DNA from 3 places in the Agromyces sp. Root1464 genome. Region 2 is predicted to be linked to each of the others. Evidence: predicted binding sites of a transcription regulator. Region 2 holds the regulator's gene; each other region holds the start of a gene.
The links. Region 2 encodes LexA, which represses DNA repair genes until DNA is damaged. Its sites were predicted from a motif close to TCGAACANNTGTTCGA; they were not measured.

Region 1 (9,574 bases), 530 kb from region 2:
GCATCGGGCGGGGTCGTCAAGGGCGGCGACTCGGCGGCTCGAGCATCATCAGCTCGACTCGACATCCTCGACATTGTGCGTGCAGGGTGGGTGCGATGCACCCGGCCGGACGGCGAGGTCCACTCGAGCACGGCACCGGCCAGATGTCGCATCGACCATGATGTCTCGTGCTTGAGGTGATGGTGGAGCGAGCAGAGGTGCGCCAGATTGTCGAAGGCCGTTCGGCCGACGTCGGCCCAATCGATGCTGTGGTCGAGTTCGCTGCGACTTGCGTTGCGATTGCAGCCCGGGAACCGACACGTGCCGTCGCGCACCTGCAGCCACCGCTTCAAGTCAGCCGGCGGTCGATAGCTGGTGCGATCCACGTCGAGCACGGTGCCCGTCACCGGATCGGAGAGCAGTCGCACGAAGGAGGGCGCCTGGGCAGCAAGCCTGCGTGCGGCCTCGGGGTCGATCGGGCCGTAGCCGTCGAGGAGCGCGGGCTCCGTCGAGGAGCCCATGAGTGTCAGCACCGGAACGGTGACGTGCACGCTCGGCCGCACGCGGCCGCAGGCGGCGGCGAACGCGGAGTCGTCGCCGAGCCCGCCGTACAGCAGCAGATCGCGGAGTGCGTCGGCACGGATCTGGTCGTTCGTCGAGGCCACGATCCGCACGGCATGTTCGCCGGCGGGCTCCGAACCGAGACGGCTCACATCGTCGGCGCACTCGCCGGCCTCTCGTGCGACACGATCGAGGCGGTCTTTGATGAGGAGCGCGTCGGCGGCCGGCAGCAGGGCATGCAGCCAGGCCATGCCATCGAGGGCGGGCTCGATCTCGACGCGGCGCTTCTGGCGGGCTGCTCGGTGCCGATCGGCGACCGACTGCGCCTGCAGTTCTTCGCGCAACGAGCGCGCCTTGCGGCGAACAGCGGCGGCCGTGTGATCGGACGCGAATCGCGCGAGCTGTTCGTCGAGTTCGGCCAGAACGCGCGGCTCGTCGTCGAGCTCGGCCACGGCCTCGACGATGACCCGCGCATGCTGCATGCTGAGCGATCCCTCGCGGAGCGACGACAACGTGGCGGGAAGCTGCGTCGACAACGCCCATGCATCGTCGATCTGACGCTGCATGGTGCTCTCGGGGACGTGCAATGCGGTCGCGAGTTCGGCGGTGACGCTGCGGCGCGCAAGCTCTCGGCGCCGTGCAGGTGAGAGGTTCGGGGAGACGAACGCCCGCTCGGCGCGGAGCGCGAACGACACCGTCAGGAACACCACGTCGACTCGCATCGCCGCATTCATCGCTTCGACGCGCTGCGCCTGCACCGCCGCGTTCACGAGCTGGGCCAGGCCGTCTTGCGCCAACGCATACGGCGACCGCTCCCGGTCGGCACCCACGCCGTCTTCGCTCGGCGAAATACCAGACGAGCTGGCGTTTTCGAGTGCGAATGGCATGACGCCATTCTATCAATAATCGAACGTATGTTCGAGCGTTGTGGAGAACTTTCGTGACGCGGGCCGGCCTGCCAGGGTTGGGCCGGGCTGACAGCAGCTAGGCTGCCGCGGCTGGGGTGGGCTGACTCGGCTGGGGTGGGCTGACCCGGCTGGGGTGGGCTGACCCGGCTGGGGCGGGGCTGGCAAGGCTGGGCCGGGTGCAGCAACCGGACGCAGGCGAGCGGATGCCGCGGGCACGCGTGGGCCCGCGGCATCCGCTGTGCTCAGTCGCCGACGGTCGACAGCTCGTTCGGCACGTGCGGCAGCTCGACGCTCGCCGTGATCTCGCCGGACTCGAGGTCCACGACGTGCACCGTTGAGGTAGCGGGGTCGGTGACGTACGCGCGCTGACCGCGGACCTCGAGCGAGGGCCGGGCCTCCTGCCAGTCGACCGGCTCGGTCCACGGGGCGATCACATCGAAGCGTGCCGAGACGGTCCCCGCAACGGGGTCGATGACGTGGATGGCCCCGTCGGTGCCGAGCACGAGGGCCTCGCCGTGCGGGCCCCGGGCCAGCGAGCGGAACGTGTAGCTCGTGCCGAGCTCGACGAAACGCAGGGTCGCCGTCTCGGTGTCGATGAGGCTCACCCGCTCGGGGCGCTCGAGTTCCGCCTCAGCGTCGACCTTGTAGTCGCCCAGGACGATCGCCGATTCTGGGGACCCCGCCTGGTTCCCGATGCGGCCGTAGGCGTCGGGTGCGGCGATCTTGGTGAAGGCACCGTCGCGGTAGAGCACCGCACCGTTCTCGCAGCCGAGCACGACGACCTCGTCGGCGGCGACGGTCTCGCCGTGCACGCCGGGGCAGTCCTCCGTGCGGGCGAGCTCGGCGCGGTCGGTGTCGAGCACGACGGCGCCGGAGCGGCTCTCACTCGTGCCGAGCGTCGTGAGCAGTGCGCCGCCCTCGAGCGCGACCGCGACGCCGTGGTGCGCGTCAGGGCTCTCGTACTCGGTCAGCTCGGGTGCTCCGCCCTCGAGCGTCGACGGGTCGAAGAGCTGCACGCGCCCGGTGCCGTCGGCGAAGAGCGCGGTCGTGCCGGCGTGCGTCGTGACGTGGCCCGGGTGCTCAGCCGCGAACTCGGTCGCGGTGAGCTCCGGCGACTCGGCGTAGTAGTGGGCGTGGTCGCCGTGCTCCTCGATCGTGACCCCGGTGTCGAGTACGCGGAACGAGTCATCCGTCGACACGATCACGTGGCGTGCGTCGCCGGCGGGGTTCAGGCGGAGGAATCCGTCGAGCGGCACGTCGTCGACGGTCTCGAGCGAGTCTCCCTCCAGTACGAGGACGCCGCCGTCATAGCTCACGACGACGCGCGGCGCACTCACCTCGGCCTCGGTCGAGTGGGCTTCGGATGCCTCGGCGGTGCCGCCATCGCCGTCGGCAGGGCTCGCGCAGGCCGCCAACGCGAGCGCCAGCACCGGGGCCGCGACGGCCGCGAATCGGAAAGGGGATCGTCTGTTCGGTGTGTTCACGACGTCACGGTATCGTTAATGAAAATCATTATCAACAACGCTGATGCTGCATCGAATCGAGCGAATCGATCCGGGCGGTCGACCCGCTCGCCGCGCGGCCTCGCCTCAGTCGAAACCGAGGCTGAGCTTGCGCAGCAAGCCGGCGAGCCGCTTCTGCTCCGCCGCCGGGAGGCTGCGGAGCAGCTCGGCCTCGGCGTCGACGAGGCGCGTGATCGCCGCATCGACGCGGGTGAGCCCGGCAGAGGTCATCTCGACGAGGATGCCGCGCCCGTCGTTCGGGTCGGTCTGCCGGTTCACGAGCCCGCGCTCGACGAGCCGGTCGATGCGGTTCGTCATCGTGCCGCTCGAGACGAGCGTCTGCTGCAGGAGCTGCTTGGGGGAGAGCCGATAGGGGGAGCCCGCACGGCGCAGCGCTGAAAGCACGTCGAACTCCGAGGACTCGAGCTCCGAACGAGCGAACGCCTGACGCCGCGCCCGGTCGAGGTGCTTCGAGAGTCGCGCGACGCGCGAGAGCACCTGCAGCGGTGAGAAATCGAGGTCGGGTCGCTCGCGCTCCCAGTCGTCGACGATCCGGTCGACCTCGTCAGCATCGGTCATCCCGTCATTATCCCGCGACCGGACGGGGCACCGGTGCAGGCGGTGCCGGTGCAGACGGCGCCGGATGCCTCGAGGCGCCCGTCGGCTCATCGGCGACGGCCTGCTCATGGCAGACTGGTTGACGCGCGCGGCCAGGCGCCCGCGCGATCCGCCATAGTGTAACGGCAGCACGGCAGCCTTTGGAGCTGTTCGGTCCAGGTTCGAATCCTGGTGGCGGAGCCCGAACGGCCGTCCCGATCGATCCCTCAGACCGCACCGATAGGAACACGCGCGAATGACCGACCAGAACCTCGCCATCATCGTCCTCGCCGCAGGCCAGGGCACGCGCATGAAGTCCGCGGTGCCGAAGCTGCTGCACCCGCTCGCCGGCGCGCCGATCGTGGCACACGTGCTCGCCACCGCGCGGGCGCTCGACGCCGTGCACATCGTCGCCGTCGTGCGCCACGAGCGCGACCTCGTGGCGACCGTGGTCGAGCGGGAACTCCCCGGCACGATCATCGTCGACCAAGACGAGATCCCGGGCACCGGCCGCGCCGTCGAGCAAGCCATCGCCGCGCTCCCGGCCGACTTCGACGGCGAGGTCCTCGTGTTGAACGGCGACGTGCCCCTCCTGAACGCCGACACGCTCGCAGCATTCCTCGAGCAGCACCGGGCGGATGCCGCCGAGGCATCCGTGCTCTCGGCCGTCTACGACGACCCCACCGGCTACGGCCGCGTCGTGCGCGACGCCGCCGGCCTCTTCGACCGCATCGTCGAGCAGAAGGACGCGAGCGACGACGAGCGCGCGATCGCCGAGATCAACGCGGGCATCTACGCGTTCGGTGCGGCGGCGCTCCGCGACCAGCTCGCGAACCTCACGACCGACAACGCGCAAGGCGAGAAGTACCTCACCGACGTGATCGGCCTCCTCCGCGCCGCCGGCTCCGAGGTCGAGGCCGTGCCCGTCTCGGAGCCCTGGCTCGTCGCCGGCATCAACGACCGCGCTCAGCTCTCGGAGACCGCTGCTCGCCTGAACGCGCTCATCGTGCGCGGCTGGCAGCTGAACGGCGTCACGATCGAAGACCCCGCGACGACCTGGATCGACCTCGCCGTGCGCATCGAGCCCGACGTCACCATCCGTCCGGGCACGCAGCTCAAGGGGGCCACGCTCATCGCCACGGGCGCGATCGTCGGACCCGACACGACCCTCATCGACTGCGAGATCGGCGAGAACGCCGAGGTCAAGCGCACCGACGCCACCCTCGCGGTCGTCGCCGCCGGGGCGACGGTCGGGCCGTTCTCGTTCCTGCGACCCGGCACGGTGCTCGGCGCCGACGGCAAGATCGGCGCATTCGTCGAGACGAAGAACGCGAACATCGGCGAGGGCAGCAAGGTGCCGCACCTCAGCTACATCGGCGACACCACGGTCGGCGAGCACTCGAACGTCGGCGCCGGTTCGATCACGGCGAACTACGACGGCGTGAACAAGCACCGCACCGAGATCGGCTCGCACGTGCGCACCGGCTCGCACGGCGTCTTCGTCGCGCCCGTTAGGATTGGGGACGGCGTCTACACGGGTGCCGGCACGGTCGTCCGCAAAGACGTCCCCGCCGGTGCACTCGCCGTGAACGTGGCGCCGCAACGCAACATCGAGGGATGGGTCCAGACGCACCGAGCCGGCTCCGCGGCTGCTGAGGCAGCTGCCGCCGCCGAGGCGACGGGCCCCGCCGCCGACTGACGCACCGGCCGAGGCGGGTGGAGAGGACACACCGAGACATGTCGGGAATCGAGACCACCGGTTCGAAACGCCTCGTACTCGTGTCGGGGCGGGCGCACCCGTCGCTGGCCAACGAGATCGCGGCCGAGCTCGGCGCGGAGCTCGTGCCGACCGATGCGCGCACCTTCGCCAACGGCGAGATCTACGCACGCTACGACGAGAGCGTGCGCGGTTCCGACGCCTTCGTGATCCAGTCGCACACCTCGCCCATCAACGAGTGGCTCATGGAGCAGCTCATCATGATCGATGCGCTCAAGCGCGCATCGGCCAAGCGCATCACGGTCGTCGCGCCGTTCTACCCGTACGCCCGCCAAGACAAGAAGGGCCGCGGCCGCGAGCCGATCTCGGCACGACTCGTCGCCGATCTCTTCAAGGCCGCCGGTGCCGACCGCATCATGTCGATCGACCTGCACGCCGCGCAGATCCAGGGCTTCTTCGATGGCCCCGTCGATCACCTCTTCGCGATGCCGGTGCTGCTCGAGGAGTTCAAGAACTCGCTCGACCCGTCGACGCTGACGGTCGTCTCGCCCGACATGGGCCGGGTGCGCGTCGCCGACATCTGGAGCGACAAGCTCGGCGCGCCGCTCGCCATCATCCACAAGCGCCGCGACCCGCTCGTGCCGAACCAGGTCTCGGTGCACGAGATCATCGGCCCGGTCGAGGGTCGCGTCTGCCTCCTCGTCGACGACCTCATCGACACCGGCCGAACGATCGTGAAGGCCGCAGAGGCGCTGAAGGCGGCGGGCGCCATCGGCGTCGTGGTCGCGGCGACGCACGCGGTCTTCTCCAACCCCGCGACCGAGATCCTGCAGTCCGACGTCATCGACCGCGTCGTCGTCACCGACACGCTGCCGGTGCCCGAAGACAAGCGCTGGGACCGCCTCACGGTGCTGCCGATCGCGCCGCTCCTCGCCCGGGCGATCCACGAGGTCTTCGAAGACGGCTCGGTCACGAGCATGTTCGACGGCGCGGCGTAAGGCGCAGCGATGGAGATCACGACCCCTCGCCCCTGGCTCTCGAGCTACGCGGAGGGGGTTCCGGCCGACCTCCCCACCGAGACGGGCTCGCTCGCCGACCTCATCCGCACCTCCGTCGAGACCTATCCCGACAACGTCGCACTCGAGTTCTTCGGCCGAACCACGAACTACGCCGAGCTCGGCGAGCAGATCGAGCGCGCGGCCGAGGGGCTGCGCCTGCTCGGCGTGCAGAAGGGCGACCCCGTCGCGCTCGTGCTGCCGAACTGCCCGCAGCACATCGTCGCGTTCTATGCGGTGCTCCGCCTCGGTGCGATCGTCGTCGAGCACAACCCGCTCTACACGCCGCGTGAACTCCGCCACCAGTTCGAGGATCACGGTGCTCGCGTCGTCATCGCCTGGAACAACGTCGTCGAGACCATCCAGGACTTCCCGCCGGATGTCGCGGTGCAGACGATCATCTCGGTCGACGTGACCCGGGCGATGCCCTTCACGATGCGCGCGATGCTGCGCCTGCCGATCGCGAAGGCCCGCGAGTCCCGCGCCGCGCTCACGACGGCCGTGCGCGGCACGACGCCGTGGGAGAAGATCGTCGGGGCCGAACCGATCGATGCCCACATCATCGGGCCCGAGGTCTCCGACGTCGCCGTGATCCAGTACACGAGCGGCACGACCGGCAGTCCGAAGGGCGCGACCCTCACGCACGGCAACCTCGGTGCCAACGCGGCCCAGGCGCGCGCGTGGGTGCCCGAGATCGAGCGCGGCACCGCCGTCGTGTACGCGGTGCTGCCGATGTTCCACGCCTACGGCCTCACGCTCTGCCTCACCTTCGCGATGAGCATGGGCGCCCGCCTCGTGCTCTTCCCGAAGTTCGACCCCGACCTCGTGCTCAAGGTCGTGAAGAAGCATCCGCCGACGTTCCTGCCCGCCGTGCCGCCGATCTACGACCGGCTCACGAAGGCCGCGGTCGCCGAGGGCGTCTCGCTCGACGGCATCCGCATCGCCATCTCGGGCGCCATGCCGCTCTCGGCGGCGGTCGTCGAGCCCTGGGAGGCCGAGACCGGCGGATACCTCGTCGAGGGCTACGGCCTCTCGGAGTGCTCGCCGGTGCTCATGGCGAACCCCGTGGCACCGAACCGCAAGGCCGGCACGGTCGGCCTCCCGCTGCCCTCGACCGAGGTGCGCGTCGTCGACCCAGAGTCGCCCGGCACCGATGTCGCGACGGGCGCTGAGGGCGAGCTCATCGTGCGCGGCCCGCAGGTGTTCTCGGGCTACTGGAAGAAGCCCGAAGAGACCGAGGCCGTCTTCGTGCCCGCGACCGACGGCGGTGCCGACTGGTACCGCACGGGCGACATCGTCGCGATCGATGACGAGGGTTTCGTACGCATCGTCGACCGCATCAAGGAGCTCGTCATCACGGGCGGCTTCAACGTCGCGCCGAGCGAGGTCGAGGAGGCGCTGCGCGCGCACCCCGACGTCGAGGACGCCGCCGTCGTCGGACTGCCCGACGAGCACACTGGCGAGCAGGTCGTCGCGGTGGTGGTGCTCCGCGACGGAGCCACGCTCGACGAGTCCGCGCTCCGCGACTTCGCCCGCGCCGGTCTCACGCCGTACAAGGTGCCGAAGCGCGTCGTGCAGGTCGACGAGCTGCCGAAGTCCCTCATCGGCAAGGTGCTGCGCCGCGAGGTGCGCAACAGCCTGCTGAACGGCTGAGCGGGGCCGCCGTGTCGTTCCTCTCCGCCGAGACCGCCCGCGCGCTCGCCGAGCTCGTGGCACTCGATGCGCTGCACGCGAGCTCGGCAGGCTCGACCCGCCGAGACGACGAAGAGACGGATGCCTCGCCGCTCGAGCGGCTCCGAGGCATCCGCTCGCTCGTCGCCGCGCTCGAAGCCGACCCGGCGTCGCTCGCTGCGGTACGCGAGGCCATGGCCGCCGGTCGCACGTGGGACGAGATCGCGGATGCCGCGGGCCTCAGCCCGTCGGCGGCGAAGTACCGCTGGGCCGGCGACGACGACGAGATCGCGGCGCGGCACGAGGCGAGCCGCAAGCGCAAGCGCGAGCGCCCGTCGAGCGTGCCGACCGAACTGCCCGGCCTCTCGGTCTCCGAAGCGGCGGCGAAGCTCGGCGTGACGCCGCAGGCGATCTACCAGCGCGTCACGCGCGGGCTGCTCCGCGCCGAGACGGTCGAGCTCGCCGACGGACGCAAGTACAAGCGGGTCTTCCCCGACGAAGGCGGCACCGTCGCGCCCGCAGCGGGCTGACTCAGGCGACGGGTTCGAGGAACTCGAGACGGTTGCCATGGCAGTCCTCGCTGTAGAACCGCCGCATGCCCGGGAAGTCGTCGTCGAAACGCACGGGGTACCCAGCGCTTCGGAGCCGGCCCGCCCACTCGTCGAGGTCGGTGACGAGGAGCCCGGGGTGGGCCTTCGTCGCCGGGCGGAAGTCGGGGTCGACGCCCAGGTGCAGCTCGATGGCGTGGCCGCGGAACCAACACCCGCCGCGCCCGGCGAGCACCGGAGGCTTCTCGAGCTCGGCGAACCCCAGCACTCCGGCGTAGAAGTCGCGCAGCGCGGCCTCGCTGCCCGGGGGACAGGTGAGTTGGACGTGATGCAGCATGCGCGACCCTCCGAAGTATCTCGATGTCAAGATACCTCGAGGTGGAGCCTCGGCGCCATCCGGGCCGCAAGGACGCAGAGGGCTCAGACGTCGCGTTCGGCGGGATCGATCGGCCGAGGCGCGCCCGGCAGCAGTCCGAGCTCGGCGATGAGGGTCTCGGTGCCGTTCTCGCCGACCGCGAAGCACTGCCAGCCCGGCCCGCCGCGGGCGAAGAGGTCGAACGAGACGCGGGCGCCCGCGGCATCCGTGTCGAACTGCGCCGCGTACACCGCGCAGGAGCGCTGCGCGGCCGACTGGGCGGTGCCGAAGACCGAGAGCACGATCGGAAGCAGCATCGCGCAGAGCGCCACGATCACCGTGATGCGGATGGCACGCCGCCGCCGGTCGCCGTAGACGGGACCCCGAGGGTCGTCGTCGTCGGCGCCGTGCAGCTCGGGATGCGGCTCGCTCACACGGTGCCCTCGGCGAAGATCGAGGCGATGCCGCCCGCACTCGCGAGCAGCGTCGCCGCCGCCACGCCCATGAGCGCACCGCGCGGCGGCGTGATGACGAGGCGCTGCCCCGCGAGCTGCCGTCGCCGTACCGTGCCGATCGCGACGGCGGCACCGGATGCCGCGAACAGCACCACCCCCACGGCGACGAGCAGCGGCTGACCGGCCACGAACCCCGCACGCATCGACAGCAGCGCGTTGACCGCGA
Region 2 (9,574 bases):
CGTCGACGCGGATGCGGCCCTGTTCGTCGGACGGCACCGTGATCGGCGCGCCGAGTCCCAGGTACCGCGCCGCGAGGTCCATGGTGCCGTGCCGCTCCTCGCCCGCGATGAACCTGATGGCCGGCCCGCCGGTCAGCCCGTCGGCCTCGACGCCCCATCCGGCCCTGCGCAGCACCTCGTTCCGCGCGGCCGCCATGCACGAGAACTGGGCCATGGTGGCGCCCGTTGTGAAGCCGACATCGCTCTGCGGCGGCAGGCCCAGCACGTCGAGGAGCCACTCGCCGGCGAGCTCCTCGACGGCGACAGCCCCTGGCGTGATCGCGCGGAGTCCCGTGTTCTGGTCCCACGCCGACACCAGCCAGTCGGCGCCGAGCGCGACGGGCTGCGTGCCGCCGATCACCCAGCCGTAGAAGCGCGGCGAGCCGATCGCGATGAGACCGGGCTCGACGCCCTCGGCCAGGCGCGCGATGACTTCGAGTTCGGGCTCCCCCGCCTCGGGCAACTCGCGGCCGAGGCGGTCCTTGATGTCGTCCGCACTCGCCTGCGGCGGGATCGGTCGCTCGCGGACACCCGACAGCCAGGCGCGCGCATGGCGACCCGATGCCTCGATGATCGCGTCGTACGAGGCATCCGCTGCCCGGTCGTCGGAGCCGCTGTCGCTCCTCGTGTTCGCATCGGTCATGGCGCACCTGGATTCCGTGCGCCGAGCGCACACCACCGATTGTGCGCCGCTTCGCGGGCGCGGTCAACGGCCGGTCGCGCAGGACACCGCTTGGCAGCCCGCGTCGTGCTCAGCCGACGGGCGTGCCGACGAGCTTCACGGTCAGGGAGTCGACGGAGGTCGCGATGACGTCGTCGGCCGCCCACCGCCGTGCGAGCCGCGCCGTGATGGCGTCGAGCTCGTCACGGCTCAGGCCGGCGACGAGTTCGAGGCGGACGATGAGCTCGGGCCCGAGGAGACGCCCGGTCGGATCACCCGGCAACAGGGTCACGCCGAGCACGGCGAGTTCGCGCCCGATCGAGTTCCGGAAGGCCTCGCCGACGACGGGCGACTCGAACGGCGGCAGCCACTCGTTGCCCTGCGCGACGGACCAGACCGCCGGCCGGCGGAGCACGAACTCGGTCGCCGAACCCGGATCGAGCACGACGAGTTCGGTGCCGTCGTCGGCGGCGGCGAGCGCGACCCGCACACCGTCTGCAGGCACGGGCCTCGCGATCGGATTCCACCGCGACATCGCCTCGACCGACGCGAAGACCGGCAGCACCTTGCGACCGTCGGGGCCCTCGACCGTCACGATCGAGAGCTCCTGGCTCTTGTCGACCGCGAGGCCGTGGGCGCCGACCTCGGACCCACCGTCGCCGAGATCGGCGAGCAGCGGGATCAGGAGGCGCGATCGCGCGAACTCCGCGACCACGGGCGCCTGCCCGGCGCCGCCGGTACGGAAGGCGTCGAGCGCGGCGACGAGAGCCTCGGGCGCACGACCGTCGTCGGCGGCGTGCGTGTTGGGCTGGAACGAACGCCCGGCCCACGGCACGCCGGCGGAGTCGGCCTGGCCCCCACCCGCATCGGCGCTCACTGCGAAGCGACGTCCAATGCCTCGACGAGCGTGAACGCACCCGCATAGAGCGCCTTGCCGACGATCGCGCCCTCGAGGCCGAGCGGCACGAGTTCGCGGAGCGCGACGATGTCGTCGAGGCTCGAGATGCCGCCCGATGCGACCACCGGACGGTGCGTGCGCTCCATGACCTGACGGAGCAGGTCGATGTTCGGGCCCTGCAAGGTGCCGTCCTTCGTGACGTCGGTCACGACGTAGCGAGCGGCACCGGCTTCCTCGAGGCGTTCCATGACCTGCCAGAGGTCGCCGCCGTCCTGGGTCCAGCCGCGAGCCGCGAGGGTGGTGCCGCGCACGTCGAGGCCGACCGCGATCGCCTCGCCGTACTGCGCGATGACGGATGCCGCCCACTCGGGGTTCTCGAGGGCCGCCGTGCCGAGGTTGATGCGCTTCGCGCCGATCTCGAGCGCGTGCTCGAGCGACTCGTCGTCGCGGATGCCGCCCGAGAGCTCGACGTTGACGCCGCGCACCTGACGGATGGTCTTCTTCAGCACGCTCGCGTTCGAGCCGCGTCCGAACGCGGCATCGAGGTCGACGAGGTGGATCCACTCCGCACCCTGATCGGCCCAATCGACGGCAGCGTCGACGGGGTCGCCGTAGCTGGTCTCGGTGCCGGCCTCGCCCTTGGTCAGGCGAACCGCCTTGCCGCCGGCGACGTCCACCGCCGGAAGCAGCACGAGGCGGGGGGTCTTGTTGAATTCACTCATTCACTGTCCTAGTCATCGCGGTCGCGCCTTGCGAGTCGGCACAGTCACAGCATCCTAGTCCGACCGTGTCGGAGCCGAGTGCATGTGACGGTCGAACGGCTCAGCCGAGGGTGCCGAGCCAATTGGAGAGCAGGCGGATGCCCGCCTCCGCCGACTTCTCGGGGTGGAACTGGGTCGCCGTCAGGGGGCCGTTCTCGACGGCGGCGAGGAACCGGCTGCCGTGCTCGGCCCACGTCAGCGTCGGCGCGGGGAACGGCGGTTCGACGTCGAGCAACCACTCCTGCGCCGCGAACGAGTGCACGAAGTAGAACCGCTCGTCTTCGATGCCGGCGAAGAGCGCGGAGCCCTCGCCGGCCTCGACGGTGTTCCAGCCCATGTGCGGCAGCACCGGGGCCGGGAGCTCGGTGACGGATCCGGGCCACTCGCCGAGGCCTTCGGTGTCCACTCCACGCTCCACGCCGTGCTCGAAGAGCACCTGCATGCCGACGCAGATGCCCAGCACGGGGCGACCGCCCGCCAGCCGGCGGTCGATGATCTCGCCGCCGCGCACCGCCTGCAACTGGTCCATGACCGCCTTGAAGGCGCCGACGCCGGGCACGAGCAGTCCATCGGCCTCGAGCGCCGCCGCACGATCGGCGGTGACGGTGACCTCTGCACCCGCATGCTCGAGCGCCTTCGCGGCCGAGTGCACGTTGCCCGAACCGTAGTCGAGCACGACGACGCGACGGCTGCGCGTCACAGCGCACCCTTGGTCGACGGCACGCCCGACACCAGCGGGTCGAACGCCTTGGCCTGACGGAAGGCACGCGCGAACGCCTTGAACTCCGCTTCGGCGATGTGGTGCGGGTCGCGGCCCCCGAGCACGGTCACGTGCACGGTGAGCGCCGCGTTGTACGCGATCGCCTCGAAGACGTGCCGCACCATGGAGCCGGTGAAGTGGCCGCCGATGAGGTGGTACTCGAAACCGACCGGTTCGCCCGTGTGCACGAGGAATGGGCGGCCCGAGATGTCGACGACCGCCTGCGCGAGCGCCTCGTCGAGCGGCACGAGTGCGTCGCCGTAGCGCGAGATGCCCCGCTTGTCGCCGAGCGCCTGCCTGATGGCCTGCCCGAGCACGATGCCGACGTCTTCGACCGTGTGGTGCACATCGATCTCGAGGTCGCCGCTCGCCCGCACCGTGAGGTCGGTCAGCGAGTGCTTCGCGAACGCCGTGAGCAGGTGGTCGTAGAACGGGACACCGGTCTCGATGTCGCTCGACCCCGTGCCGTCGAGGTCGATCGAGAGGTCGATGCTGGATTCGCTCGTCTCGCGCTGCACCCGGGCAGTGCGCGAAGGGCTCGATGCGGTCATGAGGCAATCCTATTCGGGGCCGATACGGCGATCGCTTCGAGGAAGGCCGTGGTCTCGGCCTCCGTTCCCGCGGTGACCCTCAGGTGGCCGGGAATGCCGATTTCGCGGATCAGGATGCCGCGCGCGAGCAGCTGCTCGAACACCGCATGCGGGTCGTCGACGCCGCCGAACAGCACGAAGTTCGAACCGCTGCGGTACGGGAGGAATCCGAGCCGGGCGAGCTCGGCCGAGATGCGCTCGCGCTGCGCGCGGATCTCGTCGACCATCGCCAGCATCTCGTCGGAGTGGGCGAGGGCACCGAGGGCCGCCGCCTGCGTCAGGGCAGACAGGTGGTACGGCAGGCGCACGAGGCGCAGCGCATCGATCGCCGCAGGGTCTCCGGCGAGATAGCCGACGCGCGCGCCGGCGAATGCGAAGGCCTTGCTCATGGTACGCGAGACGAGGAGTCGCGGCCGCCCAGCGAGCAGGGTGAGTGCGCTCGGGGTGCCGGGTTCGGCGAACTCGAAGTACGCCTCGTCGACGACGACGATGCCGCGGGCGGCGTCGGCGACCGCCTCGATCGTCTCGATCGAGAGCGGAGTGCCCGTGGGGTTGTTCGGCGCGCAGAGCAGCACGATGTCGGGGTCGTGCTCTCGCACTGCCGCGACGGCCGTCGCGGGGCTGAGCTCGAACTCGTCGTCGCGGCCGGCGGTGATCCACTCGGTGCCGGTGCCCGAGGCGAGCAGGCCGTACATCGAGTACGTCGGCGCGAATCCCAGCGCTGAACGACCCGGCCCGCCGTAGGCCTGCATGATGTGCTGCAGCACCTCGTTGGAGCCGTTCGCCGCCCAGATCTGCGCAGGGTCGAGGCCGTGCCCGAGGTAATCCGCGAGGGCCTGGCGCAGTGCGGAGAACTCGCGGTCGGGGTACCGGTTGAGCGTCATGATCGCCGCCGCGACGCGGGCCACGACGTCGTGCGCGACATTCTCGGGAATCGGATGCGTGTTCTCGTTGACATTGAGTGCGACCGGAACGGCCTTCTGGGGAGCCCCGTAGGGGGCTCGACCACGGAGGTCGTCGCGGATGGGGAGGTCTTCGAGACTCGTCACCCTGCAAGCCTAACGAGGCCCGGCGCCGTGTTTCAGACGATCGTCACGGAGCGAGCGGCAGCGCAAGACGCTGCCCGGGTTCGACGACCGCGTCGTCGAGGCCGTTGAGCCGGACGATCTCGGCGATGACCTCGCGCACGTCGCCGCTCGGGTCGATCGCCTCGGCGATCGCCCAGAGCGAATCCCCCTGACCGACCGTGACGTATTCGAAGGTCGCTCCCGCGGAGTCGACGTCGGCGGCGGCGGCGCCCGAGCCGAGGACGAGCACGAGGACCCAGACCACGAGCGGAAGCGCTGCGAGCACGGTGAAGACGACGCGACCGCGGCGGGTCAGGCGAAGGCGGGTGCGCACCACGGCGCTCGGCGCCTGCGCCACGCCGGTCTGCGTGTACACGCCCTGAGCTCGCACACTCGTGTCGAAGTCGCGCGGGAGGGCCCGCGAGGCCTGGAAGCCGGTCGTTGCGATCGCTGCGCTCATGTCACACCTCCTGTAGGAGTCGCATCCGGCCCTCGGCCGGGAGGACCGGATGCGAAACTCTGTTCCGAACATACATTCGAATTTCGAACAATGCAAGGATCGAACTCCGGAAACCCGGGGAACCGGATCTCCGACACACTCGAACAGATGTTTGCCGCACGCACGCGAGACGGATACAGTTTCGAATGTCTGGAAGACAGTCGACCAGACACCACCGACATCCGGCCTCGCGGCCGCTACGAGGGGCGGAGACGTTGAGCACCGACATCGACGACGTGCAGGCAGCAGGCAGGCCTCGCCGCCGCAAGAGTCTGAGCGCGAAGCAGATCGCCATCCTCGAGATGATCCAGCGCTCGGTGTCGAGCCGCGGCTACCCGCCGAGCATGCGCGAGATCGGCGACGCCGTCGGGCTCTCCTCGTTGTCGAGCGTGACCCACCAGCTGAACCAGCTCGAGCTCGCCGGTTACCTCCGACGCGATCCCAACCGGCCTCGCGCGCTCGAGGTGCTCATCGAGCTGCCCGGCGTGACCGATCGGCCTGCCACGCAGTCCGACCCCACGCCGGTGGGCGATGCGGCGATGGTGCCACTCGTCGGGCGCATCGCCGCGGGCGTCCCCATCACCGCCGAGCAGCAGGTCGACGAGGTCTTCCCCCTCCCCCGGCAGTTGGTCGGCAAGGGCGAGCTGTTCATGCTGAAGGTCGTCGGCGACTCCATGATCGACGCCGCGATCTGCGACGGCGACTGGGTCGTCGTGCGGTCGCAGCGCACCGCCGAGAACGGCGAGATCGTCGCCGCGATGCTCGACGGCGAGGCCACCGTCAAGGTGTTCCGCCAGCGCGACGGGCACACCTGGCTGCTCCCCCGCAACAGTGCGTTCGAGCCGATCGTCGGTGACCACGCAGAGGTGCTCGGCAAGATCGTCGCGGTGCTGCGCTCCGTCTGACGACCGAGCGGATGACTCCCGCTATACGGCGGAACGGATGCCGACCGGCACGGGTTCCGGCGTCGCCGGCGCGAGTTCGCGCAGCCACCCGAGCACGGCGTCCATGAACCCGGCGTGATCGTCGCGGAACACGGTGTGCCCGGTGCCCTGCACCGTCTCGACCGTCATGCCCTGATGACGCAGCTGGCGGGCGACCTTCGCCGTGATGAGCAGGCTCTTCTCGGCGAGCACGACGAGCGTCGGCGCCACGAGCCGGGCCGGCGGCACGAGCGGCCGGGTGTCGGTGAAGCCGAGGATCGTGCGCTTGTCCCAGTCGCGCAGCGTCGCGAGTTCGATGTCGACGTCGACGGCGCTCCACTTCGGGTTCATCCGCACGAGTGCCGACCGCTTGGGCCGCGGCGCGACGGCGAAGAAGGCCTTGAAGGCCCAGCCCTTGACGCCCTTCGGGAACGAGAAGGCCGGATCGATGTAGATCGCCGCTCGCGGAGCGAGCCGGTCGGCCACGAGGCTCGCGACGAGCCCGCCGAGCGAGTGGCCCATGACGATGTCGGGCGGACCGTCGAGGAGCGGCTCGAGCGTCTCGACGACGTCGCCGGCCCAACCGGCGGGCGAGTAGTGCACCGCCCGCGGGCTGCGGCCGTGGCCGGCGAGGTCGACCGCGAGCACGCGGAATCCCTGCGCTTCGAGCTCCGCGGTGACGCGATGCCAGGCGCGCGAGTCCGACATGATGCCGTGGATGAGGATCGCGGTGCGCGCACCCCCGCCGGATTCGTGGACCGCGAGTTGCATGCCTCGACGGTACGCGTCGCTCCTGTGCATCACCCCGGCATGAGCCGAGCGGATGCCGCGAGCCGCGACATCCGCTCGGATCGTGGAGCGGATGCCGCGAGCCGCGACATCCGCTCTGATCGTGCTAGCCGGCGAGCACCGGAGCGGCGAGCTCGGCGCGCACCGCGACCGTCGCCTCGACGATGTGCCGCAGCGACTCGACGGTCTCGTCGTACCCGCGGGTCTTCAGGCCGCAGTCGGGGTTGACCCAGAGCCGGTTCGCCGGGATCGCGCCCGCGGCACGCTCGAGGAGCGCCTGCACCTCGGCGACGCCGGGCACGCGCGGCGAGTGGATGTCGTACACGCCCGGGCCGATGCCGTGGTCGAAGCCGCTCGACTCGAGGTCGTCGACGACCTCCATGCGGCTTCGCGCCGCCTCGATCGAGGTGACGTCGGCGTCGAGGTTCTTGATCGCGTCGATGACGACGCCGAACTCCGAGTAGCAGAGGTGGGTGTGCACCTGCGTGCCGGGTACGGCACCGCCGGTCGCGAGGCGGAACGAGCCGACCGACCAGTCGAGGTAGGCGGGCTGATCGGCGAGCTTCAGCGGCAGCAGCTCGCGAAGGGCGGGCTCGTCGACCTGGATGATGCGGATGCCCGCGGTCTCGAGGTCGGTGATCTCATCGCGGAGCGCGAGCGCCACCTGGCGCGCGGTGTCGCCGAGCGGCTGGTCGTCGCGCACGAACGACCAGGCGAGGATCGTCACCGGGCCGGTGAGCATGCCCTTCATCGGCAGCTCGGTCAGCGATTGGGCGTAGCTCGACCACTCGACCGTCATCGGCGCGGGCCGTGAGACGTCGCCCCAGAGGATCGACGGTCGCGTGCAGCGGGAGCCGTACGACTGGACCCAGCCGTGCTTCGTGACCGCGAAGCCGTCGAGCAGCTCGGCGAAGTACTGCACCATGTCGTTGCGTTCGGGCTCGCCGTGCACGAGCACGTCGAGGCCCAGCTCCTCCTGGAGCCGCACGACGCGCTCGATCTCGGCGCGCATGAGCGCCGTGTAGTCGGCAGCCGACAGATCGCCCCTCACGAGCCGGGCGCGCGCCCGGCGGATCTCGGCCGTCTGCGGGAAGGACCCGATCGTGGTGGTCGGCAGCTCGGGCAGCCCCAGCGACTCCTGCGCCGCGACGCGCTCGTCGTAGCTCACGCGGGCGAAGTCCTGCTCGGCGAGGCCCGCGAGACGGTCGCGCACCGACGGCTCGCGCACGCCGGGTGCGGCGTCGCGGTCGGCGAGAGCTGCGGATGCCGCGGCGAGCTCGCCCTCGATCGCGTCGCGTCCCTCGACGAGACCGCGACCGAGCACGGCCACCTGGCCGACCTTCTGGTCGGCGAACGCGAGCCACGAGACGAGTCGGGCGTCGAGTTCGTCTTCATCGGCGACGTCGTGCGGCACGTGCAGGAGCGACGTCGAGGTCGAGACGGACACGGCCGCGGAGAGGTGCTGCACGGCCGCGACCCGATCGAAGGCTGCGGCGAGGTCGCCGCGCCAGATATTGTGGCCGTCGATGACGCCCGCGACGAGGGTCTTCGCCGCGAGCGACTCGGCCGTGACGGGGTCGAGGCCCTCGGGCAGCGAGCCGCGCACGAGGTCGAGGCCGATCGCCTCGACCGGGGTCGCAGCGAGCGCGGGCAGGGCGTCATCGAGCGAGCCGTACGGTGCCGCGACGAAGATCGACGGGCGGGCATCGAGTGCGCCGAGCGCGTCGTAGGCGATGCCGACGGACTCGATCACCCGAGCGCGATCGACATCGATGCTCTCGCTCACGAGAGCGGGCTCGTCGAGCTGCACCCACTCCGCACCGGCGGCGGCGAGCTGCTCGAGCAGCGCTGCGTAGACGGGCACGAGATCGGCGAGGCGGTCGATCGGTGCGAAGCCGGCCGGGGCGCCGTCGGCTGCCTTCGCGAGGAGCAGGAAGGTCGCGGGACCGACGATCACGGGCCGAGTCGTGAACCCAGCCGCCTTCGCCTCGGCGAACTCGGCGAGGATGCGCTCGGCGTGCAGCGAGAACACGGTGTCGGGGCCGATCTCGGGCACGAGGTAGTGGTAGTTCGAGTCGAACCACTTCGTCATCTCGAGCGGGGCGTCGTCGCCGACACCGCGGGCGATCGTGAAGTAGGCGGCGAGGTCGAGTCGCCCCTGCTCGTCCGCCAGGGCGGCGAAGCGCGCCGGAACCGCGCCGACGGCGACGGCGGCGTCGAGCACCTGGTCGTAGAACGAGAACGTCTCGGGGATCGCAGAGCCGGTGCGGGCGAGGCCCAGGGCGGCCAGGCGCTCCCGGGTCGCCGCGCGCAGTTCGGCGGCCTGGTTCTCGAGTTCCTCGGCGGTGATCGAGCCGGCCCAGAACGCCTCGACGGCCCGCTTGAGCTCGCGGCGGCGACCGATTCGAGGGTAGCCCAGGATGGTCGCGTCGGGGAAGGCGGGTGCGGGGGTGGTCATCGTGCGGTGTTCCTCTCATCGGCGAACCGGTCGGTTCGAAGTCCGAGCCGGTCGACGACGTCGAGCACGGCTTCATGGCGGTTGAAGGTGTAGAGATGCAGGCCGGGTGCACCGCCCGCGATCACCTCG
Region 3 (9,574 bases), on a different contig from region 2:
CAGGTAGATCTGGGCGGGCCGGGCCTCGAAGCCCGACAGCGTGTTCGGCACGCCGCCCTGCACGATGCCGACCTCTCCCGACTCGGGCATGTCGGGCGGTGGCGTCCACGTCGCGTACAGCGGTTCCGCCGGTTCGGCGATCGTCGCGGGGTCGGGCACGGGCGGGTCGATCGTGTCGGCGGTCGAGATGTGGAACATCGAGCCGAGCGTCGGATTCAGTCCGTATGCGGCGTTCACGCCGAACGCCGCAGTCGCCGAGAACAACGGGATCGCGAGCAGGGCGATGAGCTTGCGCCACCACCGCGAGTACCAGAGGTTCCAGATCGCCACCGTGATGCCGGCGAACGCCGCCGGCACCCAGAGCCACGCCGAATCATCGACCGGGCCGCCGAACGCGTCGAGCACGTTGACGCCGATCCAGAGCACCGCGACCCCGATGAGCGAACCCACGATGAGCAGCACGATGACCGTCAGCACCCACGACCAGCCGGGGCCGCGGAACAGCAGGTACAGGAACACCAGCGCCGCGAGGCCGTACACCGCGACGACGAACGGGCCGTCGATCACGTTCAGTTCCCAGATGAGATCCCACACCGTCGCCCCCTCGGCCATGGTCGTGATGGGCACAGCGTACCGACCGTGCGCTCGTTCGTGGCGGCACCCGCCCGTAGGATGGTGACACCGTGTCGTTTTCCGGCATTCGCCCGTCTTCGGCATTCGCCTTCGCCCGATCCCCAGGACCATTGGAGCCACCGTGGCCGCACCCAGCCGTCTCGAATCCGTCATCGCCCTCGCCCAGCACCGGGGGTTCGTCTTCCAGGCCGGCGAGATCTACGGCGGATCCCGCTCCGCGTGGGACTACGGCCCCCTCGGCGTCGAGCTGAAGGAGAACATCAAGCGGCAGTGGTGGCGGTACATGGTCACCGGTCGCGACGACGTCGTCGGTCTCGACTCGAGCGTCATCCTGCCGAAGCAGGTCTGGATCGCCTCCGGGCACGTCGGCGTCTTCACCGACCCGCTCGTCGAGTGCCTGCACTGCCACAAGCGGTTCCGTGAAGACCACCTGCTCGAGGCCTTCGAGGAGAAGAAGGGTCGCGCCCCCGAGAACGGCATGGGCGACATCGCGTGCCCGAACTGCGGTACCCGCGGTCAGTGGACTCCGCCGCGCGACTTCAACATGATGCTGCAGACCTACCTGGGCCCGGTTCAGGATGAATCGGGGCTGCACTACCTCCGCCCCGAGACCGCTCAGGGCATCTTCACGAACTTCGCGAACGTGCTGCAGGCCGCTCGCATGAAGCCGCCGTTCGGCATCGGTCAGATCGGCAAGTCGTTCCGCAACGAGATCACGCCCGGAAACTTCATCTTCCGTACGCGCGAGTTCGAGCAGATGGAGCTCGAGTTCTTCGTCGAGCCCGGCACCGACGACCAGTGGTTCGAGTACTGGCTCGACTACCGCTGGCAGTGGTACGTCGACCTCGGCGTCGACCCCGAGAACCTGCGTCGCTTCGAGCACCCCGCAGAGAAGCTGTCGCACTACTCGAAGCGCACCGTCGACATCGAGTACCGCTTCGGCTTCACCGGTGGTGAGTGGGGTGAGCTCGAGGGCGTCGCGAACCGCACCGACTTCGACCTCACGACCCACTCGGAGCACTCGGGCAAGGAGCTGTCGTACTTCGACCAGTCGAAGAACGAGCGCTGGATCCCGTACGTGATCGAGCCCGCGGCCGGTCTCACCCGCTCGCTCATGGCATTCCTCGTCGACGCGTACCACGTCGAAGAGGTGCCGAACGCGAAGGGCGGCGTCGACACCCGCACGGTGCTGCGCCTCGATCCGCGTCTCGCGCCGGTGAAGGCCGCCGTGCTTCCGCTGAGTCGTAACGAGAAGTTGTCGCCGCTCGCTCGTGAGGTCGCCGCGTCGCTGCGCAAGCACTGGAACGTCGACTTCGACGATGCCGGTGCCATCGGGCGTCGGTACCGTCGGCAGGATGAGATCGGTACGCCGTTCTGCATCACGGTCGACTTCGACTCGCTCGACGACAACGCGGTGACCGTTCGCGAGCGCGACAGCATGGAACAGGTGCGCGTGCCGCTCGCCGAGCTCGAGGGCTTCCTGGCGTCGCGCCTCGTCGGCGCGTAGCGGGAGCTGCACGGCGAAGGCGGGCTTTGCGCCGCGCGTCGCGGGAGCTGCACGACGAAGGCGGGCTTTGCGCCGCGCGTCGCGGGAGCTGCATGGCGAAATCTGCAGCGCCGGCATCGGGCTCGCCCGTCCGGGGCGCCTGAGACCGGTTTCCAGCGAGATCGGTTTCCACGTGTCCGGGTTGTGCCGTGTCCGGTTTCCGGCGCGCCGGTAACCGCCACGTCTTCGTACGCCGGCGTCCGCTCGCGTCCGCGCGTTCAGGCTCCGTCGACTCCCGTGCGCCAGCCGCCACCGCGCTCGAGTATTCGCCGCGCTGAGCCGCACTGGGCCGCGCTGGGCAGAGCTCTACCCAGCGACCGGAAGCACTCGTTCAGGCTCGGCCGGCCTCGCTCGGACAGATGCGAGGTGGGGCCGCGCCGGATCGACAGGATCCGCGAGCCGGGCATCGCCCGGGTTCGCGAGACGCTCCGGGTCGACCGGATTGATGAGATCTGCGGGCGTCTTCGCTCGCATCAATCTCGGGGTCTGGTCTGGATCGACGCCCGGCGGAGGTATGAGCCAGTAGTTCGTGCCGGTGCGCCGCACCTCCCAACCCTGATTGTGGTACCTGAGATGATCTCGACGGCAGAGCAGGATGCCGTCGGCCAGATCGGTGCGCCCGCCGTCGCGTTGCCAGTGGTCGATGTGATGGGCTTCGGTCCAGGAAGGCGGGCGAGTGCAGTCGGGATCGAGACATCCGCCGTCGCGAATTGCGAGTGCCGTCTTCTGCTTGTCGGTGAAGAGTCGCTCGTCACGGCCGAGGTCGAGGCAGGCGCCGTCGGCATCGAAGAGGACCGGCAGGTAACCCTCGCAGAGCCCCGTGCGGATGTCGACGAGCGGAACGCGGTCGGGGTGGCCCTCGATGGCGCCCGAGCCCTCGCCCGTACTGAGTGAGACCGCGTTCACGATGAGTCGGACCGATGGCTTCTTGTCGTTGAGCAGGCGGGTCGGGTCGACACTCGCGCCGGCACGGAGCAACTGCACGAGGCCTTCGGCCGCGTCGCGCTCGCGCGTCGCACGAGCATCGGAGAAGGCTGCGTCGCCCCGCACCGGATCGCCGAAGCTGCGTCGCACAGGGGCCGCCGTGCGTCGAGGATGGGTGAGCTGGTCGAACACCGCCTTGATGAGCATGCCGCTCTCGGCGTCGAGTTCGAACTCCCCGCGCACCATGCCGTCGGGCTTCACCCACACGCGCCAGAACTGCGCCTCACGCTGGTGCTCGGTGCGCGCGGCCACGCCGGCGGCGTCGATGCGATCGCGCGCTTGACGGGCGAGGCGACGAGCCGCGTCGGCGTGCAGCCCGCGACGGTCGGCCAAGATGCTCGCGAGTACGGATGCCAACGCCGAGGCCAACGCCGACTCGTCGGCATCGCCGCCGGGTTCACCGAGCCCGGAACGGATCGCGTCGGCGACCGCCACGGTCAGCACCCCGCTGGCCACGGCACGGCTCAATTCGGAGAACCACGGCGCGACCGGTTCGGGCACGACCGCGGCGAGCTCGGGATCATCGAGTCGTGCGAGCTCGAGCTCGGCGACCGCCTCGGTCTCGGCGACCATGCGGCCGACCCCGACGAGAGCGGCGGTCTCACGTTTCGACGAATGCGTGATCGACTGCAGCAGATCGCCCGCGCTCGCGTGGCCGGTGCGCTGAGCGAGCCCTTGCAGCCCGAAGGCGACTTTCGAACGCCGCACCACCTCGGCGGCCGCGAGAGCCTGGGCTCGCTCGACCTCGTGCCGGAGCGCGGTGATGGCCTCGACCGCCTCGACGAGGGCGCGATCGTCGAGCGCGCTGAAGGTGCTCGACGACGGTGCGCACGACGACATCAGGGCGGTCAGACCGCTGAAGTCGGGGAGCGCTTCGGCCATGTTCCATTGTCTCGCGGGCGGCCGACATTCGAACGTATGTTCCACAGTCTGTGGATAAGTCTGTGGAGAATCGGTGGTGACGGGGCGGTGAGGGCGAGGAAGGGCGAGGGTGGTGGGGCGAGGCGGTGACGGGGCAGTGAGGGCGAGGCGGTGAGGGCGAGGAGTGTCGAAAGTGGGGGCAGGGAACGGGAAGTGCCTGCCTACTCCCGAGCGCCCGCCCACTCGCGCCGCAGCACGCCGTACAACGCCGTGTCCTGCCATTCGCCGTCGTTGTACTGCTCTTCGAGGATCGTCGCCTCGCGTCGCATGCCGAGCCGCTCGCACAGCCCGGCGGATGCCTCGTTGCGCGCGTCGAGGAATGCCTGGATGCGGTGCGGCCGCAGCATCTCGAACGCGAAGTCCCTGATGGCGATCGCGGCCTCGCGGGCATAGCCCTTGCCCTGGAAGTCGGGATGAACGACCCAGCCGAGTTCGAGCTGAGCGTGCTTGGCGCTCGAGACGCGCACCATCATGTCGCCGATCACGCGGTCGCGCGCCGTCGAGCTCGTCGGCTCCGCACCGATCGGCTCCCCACCCGTCGGCGCCGTACCGGTCGACATCGCACCCGTCGACATCGCCCCGGTCGACATCGCACCCGTCGACGCCCCACCCGTCGACTCCTCGACCGACGGCACGCCGGGCAGCGTCATCGCGAGCACGAAGAAGTCGCCATCACCCTCGAGCACCCGTGCGGCGGCGCGCTTCGCCGTGTGCTCGTACGCCTCGGCGCGGTCGCGCTCGGGCCACGGCAGGTACCTCAGCACCTCGGGGATGCGCTGGTACTCGAAGACGTCTGGCGCATCGGATGCCTCGAGCGGCCGCAGCACGAGACGCTCCGTGTTGATCGGCGTCTCGGTGAGCGCGGTCGCATCGAAGGGGAACCGCAGCGCGGGTGGCCCGTCGGCGGCTGCCGCGGCGGCGCGGTCGAGTGCGGTCGGCGCGGTCGTGGTCGTGGTTACGGGGTCAGGCGTGGCGTTCTCGTGCATCGTCACGAAGCGTAGCGCGCGCCTCCGACGTGGCGGCCGAGGCATCCGCTGCGGGGGTGACGCCGAAGATGGCGGCGATGCCGTCGATCCAGGCCTGCTGCTCGCCGGCGCGCGCGAGTTCGCGCGAGCGCACCATGGGCGTGTGCAGCAGCACGCCGGCCATGTGGCGCAGGGCCTCCTCGGTGCGTCCATCGGCGTCGCCGCGCGTGCGGGCGCGTTCGATCTCGCCGTCGAGCAGGTCGAAGACGTGGCGCCGGAGGGCGACGACGGCGGGCGCGACATCCTGCTCCTCGCGGGACTCGCCGAAGGCCCGGGCCGCTCCGCCGACGATCGCGCGCGCGGCATCCGTCGCACCGAACTCTTCCAGCGGGGCGTGGATGCGGATCGTCTCGAGGTCGAGCAGTTCGACGCCGTGCACCTCGACGACGTCGGGCGCGACGTTGCGGGGAAGGCCGAGGTCGATCACGAGCTGGCGCTCGACGGGGGCTTCGGCGGGTCCGGCGACGAGGCCGAGCGGCCGAGCGGCAGCAGCAGTTCCGGCAGCAGCAGAACCGGCAGCAGCAGAACCAGCGGATGCCCCGAACCCGGCCCGGCCCGCTTCGAGCAGCGCGCGGTCGACGACGTGGTGCTCGGCCGTCGTGCACGTGACGATGACGTCGGAGGTGGCGGCCGCCGCAGCGACGTCGCGATGCCCGACCGCCTCGATGCCGTGGCTCGTGGCGAACTTCGCGGCGCGGCCGGAGGGGGAGAAGACGCGCACGTCGGTGACGCCGCGGTCGCGGAGCGCGGCGAGCGAGGCCCCTGCGAAGCGGCCCGTGCCGACGAGCAGCACGCGAGTGGCCGACCAGTCGGTGATGCGGCTCTCGGCGAGTTCGAGCGCGAGGCGCACGACCGAGCGGCCCTCGTTGCCGATGCCGGTCTCGTTCTTCACGCGGCGCGAGATCTGCGAGGCGCGCTGGAAGAGTCGTTCGAGGTCGGGGGTCGTCGTGCCCTCGGCGCGGGCTCGCTCGAGCGAACGGCGCACCTGGCCGGCGATCTCTCCTTCGCCGACGACGACCGACTCGAGGCCCGAGGCCACTGCGAAGAGGTGGCCGGCGACCGCGTTGCCGTGTACGAAGCCGAACGTCGAGCGCAACTCTTCGGGCTCGAGGCCGGCGACGGCGCCGACCGAGCGGATGGCCTCGTGCACCGCGGGCACCGGCGAGTCGCCCTCGGCTGCGTCAAGGTCGAGGTACGCCTCGAAGCGGTTGCAGGTGGCGACGACGACGGCACCCTGCACGGCGGAGTGGCCGTTGCGGATACGGGGACCGGCGGCGTCCGCGGTCGCTGAGAGACGCTCGAGCATGTCGAACCCGGCGTTCTTGTGACTCGCGGTGAGGCAGATGAGCACGAAGGGATTCTACTCGCCGTCGAATCCGGGTTCGCCCAGAGCGACTCCGAGGGAAACTCAGCGACCGGCGAGCGCCCCCGCGTTCTGCGGGATGATCTGGATCGGCGCCGTGAGCGGCGGCAGTTCGAGGCCCTCGGCCGCGAGCGCTTCGCGGTGCTTGGCCTTCCAGCTGCGAACCACGGCGAAGAACGGGGCGTCGGAGAGCGCGTACCGGCCCGGTCGTTCCGCGGCGAGCACGATCGGCAGCTCGACGCTCACGCCGGCGCGGCGCACGCGCAGCACGAGCACGGAGAGCACCGTCTCGCCCGCGATGAGCGAATCGCTGCGGATGCCGCGGACCTCGCGCCACGCGAAGTGCGCGGCGCGACGCGGGCGGCGCCCGCCGTTCCAGAACGCGACGCCGAGTTCGTCGGCCACGATCGAGTAGCGCGCCGCGAGTGCGATCGGCGGCGCGTCATCCGTCGTCAGCTCGTTCAGGCGGGCGACGAGCTCACGGCGACGGATGCCGCAGCTCACCTCGCCGCGAACGCTGGCCTCGAGGGCGCGGCGACGGGAGCGGGCCCGGCCCAGCTCGCCGAGGCGCACGAGCATCCAGACCAGCGCGGTGATGAGCGCGAGCACGGAGACGCCGACGGCGATGCGTTCGCCGCCCGGGATCTCGGGGAGTCGGAACATCACGCGGTCGAGGAAGCCCGATCCGGCGATGAGCGCTCCGATGACGATCGCGGCGGCGGCGGCGACCATGAAGGTGACGCCGGTGCGATGCGGTGCGGCCGCGTTCATCGCATGGCTCGCGTGGCTCGGGGAGCGGGGTATGGCAGGCGGGGGGACGACAGGCGCAGTGGGGACATGTGATTCTCCGTGGGATGCGGAGGCGCACGTGCCCGGGGACTCGTGCGTCGTCGTGCTCGGGGGCGCACAACGTCTCGACCATAGCGCTGATGGGAGCGCGAATGTAAGGCTTCCGAACGAATCGGCCGAACGAGTCCCGGTCGTCCTGCTGTTACCCCTCAGCAGCCGCCTTGATCGAGCGCAGGCGGCTCTCCCACCCCTGTGCGAGGGCGTCGAGGTCGCGCGCGAGGGCGCTCAGGCGCGACCCGATCGCGCGGTAGCGCACCTCGCGGCCATGGATCTCGGTCTCGACGAGACCGGCCTCGCGCAGCACCTCGAGGTGCCGGGCGACGGCCTGCCTGCTGATCGGCTGGTCGGCCGCGAGTGCCGTCGCCGAGGCGGGCGCCGTGCCGAGTCGCTGCAGGAGCCCCCACCGCGTGTCGTCGCCCAGGGCGGCGAACGCGGCAGGGAGGCTCTCGGTGCCGATGGTCATCGACCCGCCGCGACGTCGACCGAGGTCTCGTTCGCGACGTGGTCGCGCGCGTACCCGAGTTCGATGGCCCAGCCCTCGGTGTTCTCGTCGAACATCCTGCGGCGCTCCTCGGCGCTGCGGTCGAGCCCCTCGAACCCGCTCTCGGCGACGCGCAGTACGACACCGCCGTCGGCGCGTTCCTCGATCCAGAACTCGACGAGCGTCGACGTGAGTGCATCGAGTGCGGGGTTCGGCTCGGCTGAGGTGGGGGGCGCGTTGAACCACCGGAACGCGGCGTAGCGCGGGGCGTCGAGCGATTCGACGCCGAGCGTGAACGAGCCCCACTTCTCGTCGTGCACGACGACGCGCGAGCCCTGTTCCTCGATGCGGTGCTCGACGACTCTGTCGTCGTTGATCCACCAGCCCGCGGTGGAGACGAGCTCCCACACGCGCTCCGCCGAGGCGTCGATGTCGATCTGCTGTTCGATCCGGTCGAGTGATCCGGTGGTGCCGTTCATGCGTCCTCCTCGAGTGTCGTGCTGAATGATGTGCAATGCAATCGTTGCACTACTCGCCGCGAAGTGCAATGTTTTTGTTGCACTGCAAGGCGGTGCGATTCCGACGGGATTCGATGTGGACTCAGCCGCGCGATGCCCGATAGCCGGGATGCACCTCGGGATCGAGCTCATGAGCAGCCGCGATGCGCGCGAGCAGCCGCCCGAGCGTCTGCCGCTCCTCCTGGCTGAGCTCTGCGACGAGATCATCCTCGTGCTCGCGGCCGATGCGGCGCATCTGCGCCATCACATCGCGACCGCGGTCGGCGAGATGCAGTTCGTGCGTGCGTCGATCCGTGGTGCTGCGGGTGCGGGTGACGAGCTCCTTGCGCTCGAGCGCGTCCACGAGTGCGACGACGCGACTCGGGACCACGCCGAGCTTGCGAGCGAGCGACTGCTGACTGAGGCCGGGCTCGACCGCGATCATGCGCAGCAGCCCGACATCGCTCGGTTGCACGTCGAGCTCGGCGAGGCGTTCCGCGAAGCGTGTCGAGGCGAAGGCGCCGACCTGCGAGAGCAGGAACCCGACGCGGTCGGCGGGCGGCCGGAACGGTGCCTCGTGCGCGGTCGTCTCCATGTCGACGACTCTACCAGTTGCGGATGAATCATTCTGTGCTATGAATGATTACATGAACAGAACGAATGGTGCGGCGGTCGGAACCGCCGCGGCCGAGTCCCAGCACTCCGCCTCGTCCACCGGCGCGCGGCGCGCACCCGCGGGGCCGCCGTTGCCGCCGCTCGCGATCGTCGTCGTCGCGCTCTCGATGGCCTCGATCGTGCTGCCGACCGTGCTCGCCGGCGGCGCGACCTACCCGTCGCCGTTCGGTGACGGCGATGCGATCGTCGCCTACTTCCGTGAGCACGAGCTCTCGGTGCTGATCGCGGCGCTGCTGCAGTTCGCGGCATCCGTGCCGCTCGCGATCTTCGCGGCCGCAGCGACGACGCGACTCACCCAGCTCGGCGTGCGCGCGCCGGGGGTGTCGATCGGCTTCGCCGGAGGCATCATCGCCGCGGCGTCGATGGCGTTGTCGGCCGGCTTCAGCTGGGCGCTCACGCGGCCGGAACTGCTCGAGGAGCCCGGCATCGTGCGCCTCCTGCACGACCTGGCGTTCTTCGCCGGCGGCCCGGGGTTCATCGTGCCCCTCGGTCTCCTCATCGCCGGGCTCGCCGTACCGGGACTGCTGGCCGGCCTGCTGCCGCGCTGGCACGCGTGGGCGGGACTCGTGCTGGCCGGCCTCGCCATGGTCGCAACGCTCG

Region 1: ASD23_RS18215 (HNH endonuclease signature motif containing protein) is a predicted target of LexA. The motif match lies at 1,447-1,462, and genes of this name have one in related genera.
Region 3: ASD23_RS04300 (HNH endonuclease signature motif containing protein) is a predicted target of LexA. The motif match lies at 4,074-4,089, and genes of this name have one in related genera.

What each region holds. Positions count from the first base shown of each region.
Region 1 covers NZ_LMFU01000003.1:556,618-566,191, reverse strand. The annotation lists gene ASD23_RS18215 (HNH endonuclease signature motif containing protein) at 1-1,427, opposite strand, end outside; gene aztD (zinc metallochaperone AztD) at 1,691-2,932, opposite strand; gene ASD23_RS18205 (MarR family winged helix-turn-helix transcriptional regulator) at 3,038-3,529, opposite strand; tRNA gene ASD23_RS18200 (tRNA-Gln) at 3,677-3,748, shown strand; gene glmU (bifunctional UDP-N-acetylglucosamine diphosphorylase/glucosamine-1-phosphate N-acetyltransferase GlmU) at 3,804-5,246, shown strand; gene ASD23_RS18190 (ribose-phosphate diphosphokinase) at 5,285-6,262, shown strand; gene ASD23_RS18185 (long-chain-fatty-acid--CoA ligase) at 6,272-7,972, shown strand; gene ASD23_RS18180 (hypothetical protein) at 7,984-8,520, shown strand; gene ASD23_RS18175 (VOC family protein) at 8,522-8,875, opposite strand; gene ASD23_RS18170 (hypothetical protein) at 8,959-9,327, opposite strand; gene ASD23_RS18165 (DUF202 domain-containing protein) at 9,324-9,574, opposite strand, start outside.
Region 2 covers NZ_LMFU01000003.1:26,733-36,306, forward strand. The annotation lists gene ASD23_RS15750 (pyridoxal phosphate-dependent decarboxylase family protein) at 1-682, opposite strand, end outside; gene ASD23_RS15755 (SseB family protein) at 792-1,577, opposite strand; gene priA (bifunctional 1-(5-phosphoribosyl)-5-((5-phosphoribosylamino)methylideneamino)imidazole-4-carboxamide isomerase/phosphoribosylanthranilate isomerase PriA) at 1,574-2,320, opposite strand; gene hisH (imidazole glycerol phosphate synthase subunit HisH) at 2,421-3,059, opposite strand; gene hisB (imidazoleglycerol-phosphate dehydratase HisB) at 3,056-3,670, opposite strand; gene ASD23_RS15775 (histidinol-phosphate transaminase) at 3,667-4,758, opposite strand; gene ASD23_RS15780 (LysM peptidoglycan-binding domain-containing protein) at 4,802-5,236, opposite strand; gene lexA (transcriptional repressor LexA) at 5,503-6,180, shown strand; gene ASD23_RS15790 (alpha/beta fold hydrolase) at 6,202-6,969, opposite strand; gene metE (5-methyltetrahydropteroyltriglutamate--homocysteine S-methyltransferase) at 7,094-9,445, opposite strand; gene ASD23_RS15800 (methylenetetrahydrofolate reductase) at 9,442-9,574, opposite strand, start outside.
Region 3 covers NZ_LMFU01000001.1:926,134-935,707, reverse strand. The annotation lists gene ASD23_RS04310 (alpha/beta hydrolase-fold protein) at 1-627, opposite strand, end outside; gene ASD23_RS04305 (glycine--tRNA ligase) at 755-2,140, shown strand; gene ASD23_RS04300 (HNH endonuclease signature motif containing protein) at 2,486-4,045, opposite strand; gene ASD23_RS04295 (GNAT family N-acetyltransferase) at 4,246-5,070, opposite strand; gene ASD23_RS04290 (glutamyl-tRNA reductase) at 5,048-6,460, opposite strand; gene ASD23_RS04285 (hypothetical protein) at 6,518-7,243, opposite strand; gene ASD23_RS04280 (ArsR/SmtB family transcription factor) at 7,464-7,784, opposite strand; gene ASD23_RS04275 (hypothetical protein) at 7,781-8,281, opposite strand; gene ASD23_RS04270 (MarR family winged helix-turn-helix transcriptional regulator) at 8,403-8,894, opposite strand; gene ASD23_RS04265 (hypothetical protein) at 8,947-9,574, shown strand, end outside.